DNA from 3 places in the Priestia sp. ST2 genome. Region 3 is predicted to be linked to each of the others. Evidence: riboswitches for the same ligand, from Rfam matches in the RefSeq annotation. Region 3 holds a riboswitch; each other region holds the start of a gene.

Region 1 (3,109 bases), on a different contig from region 3:
TATCGAGAATGTTAGGCGGTGTCGGGGCCGCGCTCATTATGCCTGCTGTTATGGCCTATACAGCGGACGTGACGTCTGCTAAAGAACGTGCTAAAGGAATGGGCTATGTGACGGCGGCGATTACAACAGGATTTATTATTGGACCTGGTATCGGCGGCTTTTTAGCTGAATACGGCATGCGTGTACCATTTTATATGGCCGCAGTAGCAGGAGGCTTGGCTGCAGTGATTACGCTTTTTGTTTTGCCAGAGTCTCGTCCTGTACAAAATCATGCTGTTTCAAACAATGAGAATCCAAAAGAAGATCGGCTGCTACTCCAGCTTATGAATTCCTATAAAGAACCTTATTTTCTAAGTTTAATTATTGTTTTTGTGACATCGTTTGGATTATCCAATTATGAAACGATTTTTTCGCTATTTGTTGATCATAAATTTAGCTTTACGCCCAAAGATATTGCGTTTGTTATTACGTTTGGCTCTATTGCGGGGGCCGTAGTGCAGGTTACGATTTTTGGCTGGATTTTAAATAAGTTTGGTGAAAAAAGAGTGATTTCGTTTTGCTTGATGATGACGGGACTTTTTATTTTACTTACGCTGTTTGTGCACACGTACTGGCTTATTATTGTTGTGACATTCATCGTCTTTTTAGCAACAGATATTTTACGTCCGGCAATCAGCACGCAAATGTCGATGATGGCACAAGACGACCAAGGGTATGTAGCCGGACTAAATTCTGCTTATACAAGTCTTGGGAATATTATTGGACCCGTTGTAGCAGGCTTTCTTTTTGATATAAACATTAATTATCCGTACGTATCAGCTGCACTTGTACTGCTGCTTTGTTTTCTTTTATCTTTAAGAGCAGGGAAGGACAGAAAAACAGCTGTGAGAAATCAAGCGGTTCAAGAGAAATAACCATAAGGAAAAAATGATAGAATTCTTAGGGAATTGAAGACCTCGAGTAGCTTACTGGAGGTCTATTGATTATTCTTTTAGGAATGGTGTAAGGTTTAAAGCGCCACTCACCCTATAGAGAAGCTTTATTTTATCGGCAAAACAGTGAAATGGTTGCAAATAAAAAAGGTTAATAGTAAACTTTAAACGTAACAAGAATAGTATGGGAGCTTGCGCGGGGCAGGCTGAGAGTACAGGGACGCCTGTTGACCATTTGAACCTGTTGGATAATGCCAGCGCAGGGAATGTGAGTACATACCAAAGCACTTTGCGCATGCAAGGTGCTTTTTTGTCTTTTTTTTGCAGTGTTAAAACTAAATGAAAAGAGTGAAAAAAACATGGATATTAGTAAAATTTCAGCTCAATTAGAAAAAGTAAGAGATACAAGTCCGCTTGTTCATAATATTACGAATGTTGTGGTAACCAACTTTACAGCAAATGGACTGCTTGCACTAGGAGCTTCACCTGTTATGGCTTATGCGAAGGAAGAAGTGGCTGACATGGCACGAATCGCCGGAGCGCTTGTCTTAAATATGGGTACACTGACGGCTCAAGAAGTAGAAGCGATGAGAATAGCAGGAAAATCAGCAAATGAAAATGGCGTGCCGGTTATTTTCGATCCTGTAGGAGCCGGAGCGACACCGTTTCGTACAGAAGTAGCACGTCAGCTTGTAGAAGAATTAAATATGGCAGTTATTCGTGGTAACGCTGCTGAAGTTGCGAATGTCGTAGGCGAGTCATGGCTCATTAAAGGCGTTGATTCATTAGAAGGGCAAGGAGACGTCATTGAACTTGCTGAAAAAGCAGCGAACAAATTAGATACGGTGATTGTTATCACGGGTAAACAAGATGTAATCACAGATGGAAACAAAACGTATACAGTAGACAACGGTCACCCGTTATTTACGAAAGTGACGGGGACTGGGTGTCTGCTAACATCAATTATAGGAGCTTTCGCTGCTGTAGAAAAAGAATATGTCGAGGCAAGCGTTGCTGCTTTAAGTTTTTACGGAGTGGCAGGTGAAATCGCCGCAGCGAAAAAAGGTGAAGAAGGGCCGGGAAGCTTTCAAATTGAGCTGTTAAATCAGCTTCATCTTTTATCTGGGCAGGATATTGAATCATATGCAAGAGTACATCAACGTTAAAAGGAGCCGGAAAATGACAAATGAAGAAATCAAAAAGCTGCTGCAAGTTTATTTTATAATGGGCAGCAATAACTGTAAAAAAGATCCGAAAGAAGTGTTGAAAGAAGCAATTGAAGGCGGCGTTACCGTGTTTCAATTCCGTGAAAAAGGCGAGGGTGCCTTAACAGGAGAAGCGAAATATCAGCTGGCGAAGGAACTTCAGCAAATTTGTCAGCAGCACAGCGTTCCTTTTGTGGTGAATGATGATCTGGACTTAGCGATCCGCTTACAAGCAGATGGCGTTCATATTGGACAAGAAGATGAAAAAGCTCATATTGTTCGAGAGAAAATAGGAAAAGGAATTGTGGGCGTCTCTGTTCATAATGTACAAGAGCTGCAGCAAGCGATAAAAGACGGGGCGGATTATGTAGGAATGGGACCTGTTTTTCCTACTTCTACAAAAAAAGACGCAAAAGCAGTGCAAGGTACAAAGTTAATTGAAGAAGTGCGAAACCAGAATATTGACTTTCCAATTGTAGGAATCGGCGGGATCACGCCTGAAAATGCCAAACAAGTAGTAGAAGCAGGTGCAGATGGCGTTTCTATTATTACCGCGATTAGCTTAGCAGCGTCTCCAAAAGAAAAAGCAGCTCAATTGAAAGAAGCGGTAAGAAAATAAAAAAAGCGCACAGTGTGCGCTTTTTTATTATAGCTGAACAGTTTGAGGAGTTTCTTCGCCTTCATTCATAAAGCGAATTTCGTTCGGCGTAATTTCAAGAACAACATACTCAGGGTCATTTGGACCGTCAAACCATTCTTTCATGTGATCGTTCCATATACGCCCTTTTAATTGATCACCAGTACGAAGAACAGCTGTACCAGATAATTCTAAGTATTGATCGCCATATCCTTCGCCGCTGTAGCCCAATAGTACGTGCACGTTCGGATTGGCTTCGATTTCCTCTGCCTTATGTGTATTGATATTTGTTGGTGTGTAAAGAGCGATACCATCTTCATCGCTAAAGAATGTCA
Region 2 (3,109 bases), on a different contig from region 3:
GCTAAGATCGACCCTAGCTGAATAACAATTTTAAATGTATTAGCTACGGGAGATGAAAATAATTCTTTTGAATTTAACCACAGGTCATCCACAATAATCATATGCCCAGTTGACGAAACAGGAGCAAACTCTGTTAAACCTTCTACAATCCCTAAAATGATTGCTACAATAATTTCCCACATAAAGCTATATACCTTGCCTTTCTTTCAAATTAATAAGCTTATCGCTTCGTTTTCCATGCTCAACTATTTTCCTATTTTGACACTTGCTTTTTTATCATAATTGTTAAAACTATGAAATACAATGTGTATTTGCAAAAAGATAAGAATCTTTAATAATTTGTAATAAAAACCTTACATGCTATAACCAAAAAACAAGATACCAGCTTTTATTTGTTTTAAAAAGCAGTCGCTATGTTCGGTATAAATTCCGGGTCCTTAGCTAAAAATGAATCATCTAGACTATTTTTCTTTAGTGTGAAAAAATGACTAAATCATTATGTTTTTTCCATCCCCTTTACTGTCATCTATCATTTTAATCAACTAGTGCTTGCTTATACGACATATCCCCTAAGTAATTTGAAACTTTTTTCTCTCTTTTCTCGTATATAGTAGTATCTTTTTTAGGAGGCTTTTTACTATGAATGGAAATGTACGTACAATGAAATGGGTCACTGCTGGGTATGAAGCCTTGCTGGGAATTCCTTTAATTGGCGCGGGGATTGTTATGGGCTTTAGTTATACTCCTCTTTTTATTGGATTTATTCTTCATGCTATCACACTCATTTTAGCTAATAGACGAGGGTTATCTGCGTATGGAAACATACTAGGGATTGTTACTTCACTGGTTGCTTGGATTCCATTTTTAGGGTTTGTTATGCACATTATTACAGCTATTGTGATTGCAATCGATGCTGCTAGACAACGTTGATTGTCTAGCTTTTTTTATTTAAGGGTTGATTTTTTACCGAATGATGGTAAACTTAAGCCGTAAATTGAATAATTTAAATGTTATTTCTACTAGGGGTGTCTGATAGCTCAGACTGAGAGAAGAGTGCTATAAAACTCTTTAACCCTTTGAACCTGATTTGGGTTATACCAGCGGAGGGAAGTAGTCTTGAAAAGAATAGTATATGTTTATTCTTTTTTCGCCTATTCCATCGGGTTCTGTCTATCACAGAACCCGATTTTTTTATGGTTCGGTATAGCTACACTTTATGCGAAACCGGAGGAATATGTAATGTCAAAACAAAATGTATCAGTTTCTATGAAAAAGCCTTTTCCAAACAGTCACAAAGTATATGTCCAAGGATCCAGAGAAGATCTTAAAGTGCCTATGCGTGAAATCCATCAGTCTCCTACTACAGGATCTTTTGGGGAAGAAGAAAATAATCCCGTACGTGTATACGACACGAGTGGTGTTTATACAGATCCCTGTTATGAAATTAATTTACAAAAAGGATTACCGGCTCTGCGCGAAAAGTGGATTGCAGAACGAAACGATGTAGAAACATATCAAGGCCGTACGGTTCAGCCACAGGATAACGGTTATTATGATGGTGATCCAAGAGATCAGTACGAGCGCTTTATCACTAATCGTTTACCTTTGCGCGCGAAAAAAAATCAAAATGTAACGCAAATGCACTATGCGAAAAAAGGAATCATCACGCCCGAAATGGAATTTATCGCTATTCGTGAACAGATGGATCCTGAAGTCGTGCGTGAAGAAGTAGCAAGAGGACGTGCCATTATCCCTAATAATATCAATCACCCTGAGAGCGAACCGATGATTATCGGCCGCAAATTCCACGTGAAAATCAATGCTAATATCGGAAATTCAGCTATTCGTTCAGCTATTGAAGATGAAGTAGAAAAAATGACATGGGCAACGCGTTGGGGAGCCGATACAATTATGGATTTATCAACAGGAAAGGATATCCACACAACGCGCGAATGGATTATCCGCAACTCGCCTGTTCCTGTAGGGACTGTTCCTATTTACCAAGCGCTTGAAAAAGTAAAAGGTGTTGCAGAAGATCTAACGTGGGAAGCATATCGCGATACATTAATTGAACAAGCGGAGCAAGGTGTTGATTACTTTACTATTCACGCAGGTGTTCTTTTACGCTATATTCCTCTAACAGCGAAACGTACGACAGGTATTGTTTCACGCGGAGGATCCATCTTGGCGCAGTGGTGTTTAGCTCATCATGAAGAGAACTTTTTATATACTCGCTTTGAAGAAATCTGTGAAATCTGTAAAGCATACGATATTTCTATTTCGCTTGGCGATGGGCTGCGTCCTGGTTCCATTGCAGATGCTAATGATGAGGCACAGTTCGGTGAATTAGAAACGCTTGGTGAACTAACTAAAATTGCTTGGAAACACGATGTTCAAGTTATGATTGAAGGCCCTGGACATGTCCCTATGCACCTCATCAAAGAAAACGTAGATAAACAAATGGAAATATGCCAAGAAGCTCCCTTCTATACTCTTGGACCGCTTACAACCGACATCGCTCCAGGCTATGACCATATTACATCAGGTATCGGGGCTGCAATGATTGGCTGGTTTGGGACAGCTATGCTTTGCTACGTAACGCCAAAAGAACATTTAGGTCTGCCAAATAAAGAAGACGTTCGAGAAGGCGTTATCACCTATAAAATTGCTGCGCATGCCGCTGACCTAGCAAAAGGCCATCCAGGAGCACAAAAACGCGATAACGCGCTGTCTAAAGCAAGATTTGAATTTAGATGGAATGATCAATTTAACCTGTCACTAGATCCAGAGCGCGCAAAAGAATATCACGATGAAACACTTCCCGCTGAAGGTGCTAAAACAGCCCATTTCTGTTCAATGTGTGGACCTAAATTCTGTTCGATGCGTATTTCTCAAGATATTCGTAACATGGCTCAAGAAAATGAAAAAGATGTAAACGAAGTAAGAAAAGAAGGAATGAAAGAAAAAGCTAAAGAGTTTGTTAACAGTGGTTCAAATATCTATCAATAATGAAGTAGAACAGCTTAAAGAACAAATTAAGCAGCTTGAAAGAAAGTTATTATTTGTTCAGCAAAATTGTCAGCACATTATCGTTGAATCCTCACATTCT
Region 3 (3,109 bases):
ATATACGGGCTATCCAATAGGAACGGTAATTGAAAACCTATTAGGAAGCTTCATACTAGGCCTATTAACAGGATTTTTTGTGTGGAAAAAGCCAAAAGAATGGATAAAGCTTGGACTAGGAGTTGGCGTATGCGGCGGTTTTACAACGTATTCAACGTTTGCAGGAGACGTCATTTCTCTCACTCAGCACCATTTATTTTGGGGAGCCATTTATGTAATGGTCTCTTTTGTAGGTGGAATCCTTCTTGCTTTAGCAGGCTATCTATGCGGTGAAGCGGCAGGGAAAAATTTAGTGAAAGTACATGAGGTGAAGTAAATGAGCATAGTGAGCTTGGCACTTGGCGGGGCAGCTGGAGGAATATGCCGTTATCTTTTGGGTTTAAAAGTTACAAAAACAGTTTCAAACCCTCCTTTTCCAGTATCAATGCTGTTTGTAAACTTGCTTGGTGCGTTTGGGCTTGGTCTTTTTTACGGTAGTTATTATGGAAAGGTTCCGAGTCATGCTTATGATGATTCAATATTTTTAATGATTGGCATTGGTTTTTTTGGTGCCTTTACCACTTTTTCAACGTTCAGTGTGGAAACCGTACAGTTAATTCGAGAAAAATCTTATCGGAAAATGCTGGCGTACGTGGGGATTTCAGCATTGGGAACAGTTGGTTTATTTACAGTCGGTTTACTGGCAGGAACGTTTTTATTTAAGTAAAGAGAACGTTTCTAGTAGGGAAAAACAAAAAGACGGAGAAGTAGAGAATGGATAGAAAAGCAGAAGTTTGGAAATACATTTTGTTGATTGTAGCTGTTGCAGGTCAGATCATCGGTTTTTTATTTTTATTTATAAATGTTGTGGCGGCATTTATTTTTTACGGTTTTTATATTCTAACTTTTATTATGTTACTCCTGCTGTTTATATGGGATCGGAAAAAGGAAAAAGACAAGGAAGAATTTGACGACTATACCGATTACTAATCATATAAAAAGCAGAATGATGCGGTGCGCCGGACCTCTTACTTAGTAAAGAAGCTTAAAAGATACATCTATAAAAGGAAGAGAGCCGTAAGAGCATAAAGAGATATTGTATTTACATCTAGTTGTGTTATAATTTTAAGTGCGAAAACAAAATCAATAAATAGCAATCACTAGGGGAGCTTTTTGAAGCTGAGACGAATGTATTTCGGACCCTTTGAACCTGATCTGGTTTGTACCAGCGTAGGGAAGTGGCGATCATGTTTACATAACGATGCATGCTAACCACTCTACGTTGTAGAGTGGTTTTTTTGTATGTAATAAAGCCCTCTACACAAGATGAAGTGGTTGAAATTTCTTTTTATTCTGAACGGAAAGGTTTCGATCATATGGATATTCCTAAATTTCATGTCGTTACAACAGATAAGCAGCCAATTGAAGAGGTTCGGGACATTTTAACGGCTATTGAGCCTTTTGCGGGTGCCATTCATATTAGAGAAAAAAAGAAAACGGCAAAGCAGATTCAATGTTTGCTAGAAAGCCTGCCATTTTGTCTCTCTAAAATTATTGTAAATGACCGAGTTGATGTAGCGCATGCTTTAAAAGCAAAAGGCGTACAGCTTGCCTATCATAGTTTAGATGTTTCGTGTGTTAGAGACGTATTTCCTTCTCTTATTGTCGGAAAATCAGTTCACTCTGTGGAAGAGGCTTTAGAAGCTGAAAAAGATGGTGCTCACTACATTCTATACGGACATATTTATTCAACACATTCAAAAAAAGGATTAAAAAGTCGAGGGGTAGCAGCACTAAAAGAAGTAGTAGATGCTGTACAGATACCGGTTATTGCCATTGGAGGAATTACACCTGTAAATGCCAAAGAGGTGCTTCAAACAGGAGCACACGGTATAGCTGTGATGTCTGGTGTCATGCTTGCGCAAAATCCCCTTAAAGCGATTAAACAATATTCTCATATATGGACATCTGGAGGTGGAGAAAATGAAGCAGCATTATGATGTACTGTTAGTCGGAGGAGGCATAATCAGCTCTTCTATCGCTTATCATTTGTCAAAACAAGGAGCATCAGTGGCCATTCTTGAACGAAATCAAATTGGTTGTGAAGCTTCAAGTGCAGCAGCTGGTATTTTAGGTGCTCAAGCTGAAATTGATGAAGAAGGTCCTCTTTTAGACCTTGCTATTAAGAGCAGAAGCATGTTTCCTGAGCTGGTGAAGGAACTAAAAGAAAAAACGGCCATCGACGTAGAGCTCATTCAAAAAGGCTTATTAAAAGTCGCTGTAACAGAAGAAGATGCACACGTATTAAAGAAAAAAGCTGCTCAGCACCACCGATGGGATGAACATGTAAGATGGATCGATGTAAAAGAAGCGCGTTTGTTAGAACCCGGGCTCTCTCCAGACATATACGGAGCCATTACAATACCGGGGGACGGCCAGCTAGCTCCGGCTAAGTTAACGCAAGCCCTTGCTCATGGAGCCTTGTATCACGGAGCAGATATATTCGAATACTGTGATGTTCATTCTCTTATTATGGAAAATGAAACAGTAAAAGGTGTACAGACGTCCAAAGGCTCTTTTTACGGAGAAAAAGTAGTTATTGCAGCAGGCTCATGGGCTAAACGCTTTATTTCTTCTGAACATTTAGGTCGCGTGTTTCCCGTAAAAGGGGAGTGTATTGCTCTTCGAAGTCATAAGCCGCTGCTTTCTAAAACGATTTTTTTAGATGAGGGTTTTTACTTAGTGCCTAAGACTGGTGGAAGAATCGTAATCGGGGCAACTAAGCTACAGCATGACTTTACCAAGACGGTTTCTGCACAAGGTATTCAATTTTTGCTGAATAAAGCTTCGGCGCTTCTGCCAGCTATTAAAGAAGCCACATTTGAAAAAGCATGGGCTGGTCTTCGTCCACAAACAAATGATGGCTGGCCTTATTTAGGAGAGCATCCTGAAATAGCGAATCTACACATGGCGTTTGGCCACTACCGAAACGGTATTTTATTAAGTGCTGCAACTGGAAAAATTATGGCTGATGCTTTGTTAGGGAAAAAGCTGAATCATTCATTTTTTACATCATTTCAGCTAACAAGAGTAATGGAGGGAGTTCATTGAATCTAATCATTAATGGTAA

The links. Region 3 has a riboswitch for thiamine pyrophosphate ahead of AC0KUU_RS26635 (thiamine phosphate synthase). Riboswitches for the same ligand answer to the same signal wherever they lie in the genome.
Region 1: it holds a riboswitch for thiamine pyrophosphate, as region 3 does, so the genes downstream of both, thiM (hydroxyethylthiazole kinase) here and AC0KUU_RS26635 (thiamine phosphate synthase) in region 3, are expected to answer to the same signal.
Region 2: it holds a riboswitch for thiamine pyrophosphate, as region 3 does, so the genes downstream of both, thiC (phosphomethylpyrimidine synthase ThiC) here and AC0KUU_RS26635 (thiamine phosphate synthase) in region 3, are expected to answer to the same signal.

Annotation. Positions count from the first base shown of each region.
Region 1 covers NZ_JBVVNT010000002.1:619,001-622,109, reverse strand. The annotation lists gene AC0KUU_RS09610 (MFS transporter) at 1-914, shown strand, start outside; TPP riboswitch at 1,107-1,215, shown strand; gene thiM (hydroxyethylthiazole kinase) at 1,292-2,098, shown strand; gene thiE (thiamine phosphate synthase) at 2,112-2,756, shown strand; gene AC0KUU_RS09595 (pyridoxamine 5'-phosphate oxidase family protein) at 2,784-3,109, opposite strand, start outside.
Region 2 covers NZ_JBVVNT010000011.1:21,498-24,606, forward strand. The annotation lists gene AC0KUU_RS27530 (undecaprenyl-diphosphate phosphatase) at 1-182, opposite strand, end outside; gene AC0KUU_RS27535 (hypothetical protein) at 640-930, shown strand; TPP riboswitch at 1,012-1,126, shown strand; gene thiC (phosphomethylpyrimidine synthase ThiC) at 1,240-3,009, shown strand.
Region 3 covers NZ_JBVVNT010000009.1:61,853-64,961, reverse strand. The annotation lists gene AC0KUU_RS26650 (fluoride efflux transporter FluC) at 1-316, shown strand, start outside; gene crcB (fluoride efflux transporter CrcB) at 317-706, shown strand; gene AC0KUU_RS26640 (hypothetical protein) at 754-969, shown strand; TPP riboswitch at 1,132-1,233, shown strand; gene AC0KUU_RS26635 (thiamine phosphate synthase) at 1,356-1,979, shown strand; gene thiO (glycine oxidase ThiO) at 1,963-3,090, shown strand; gene thiS (sulfur carrier protein ThiS) at 3,087-3,109, shown strand, end outside.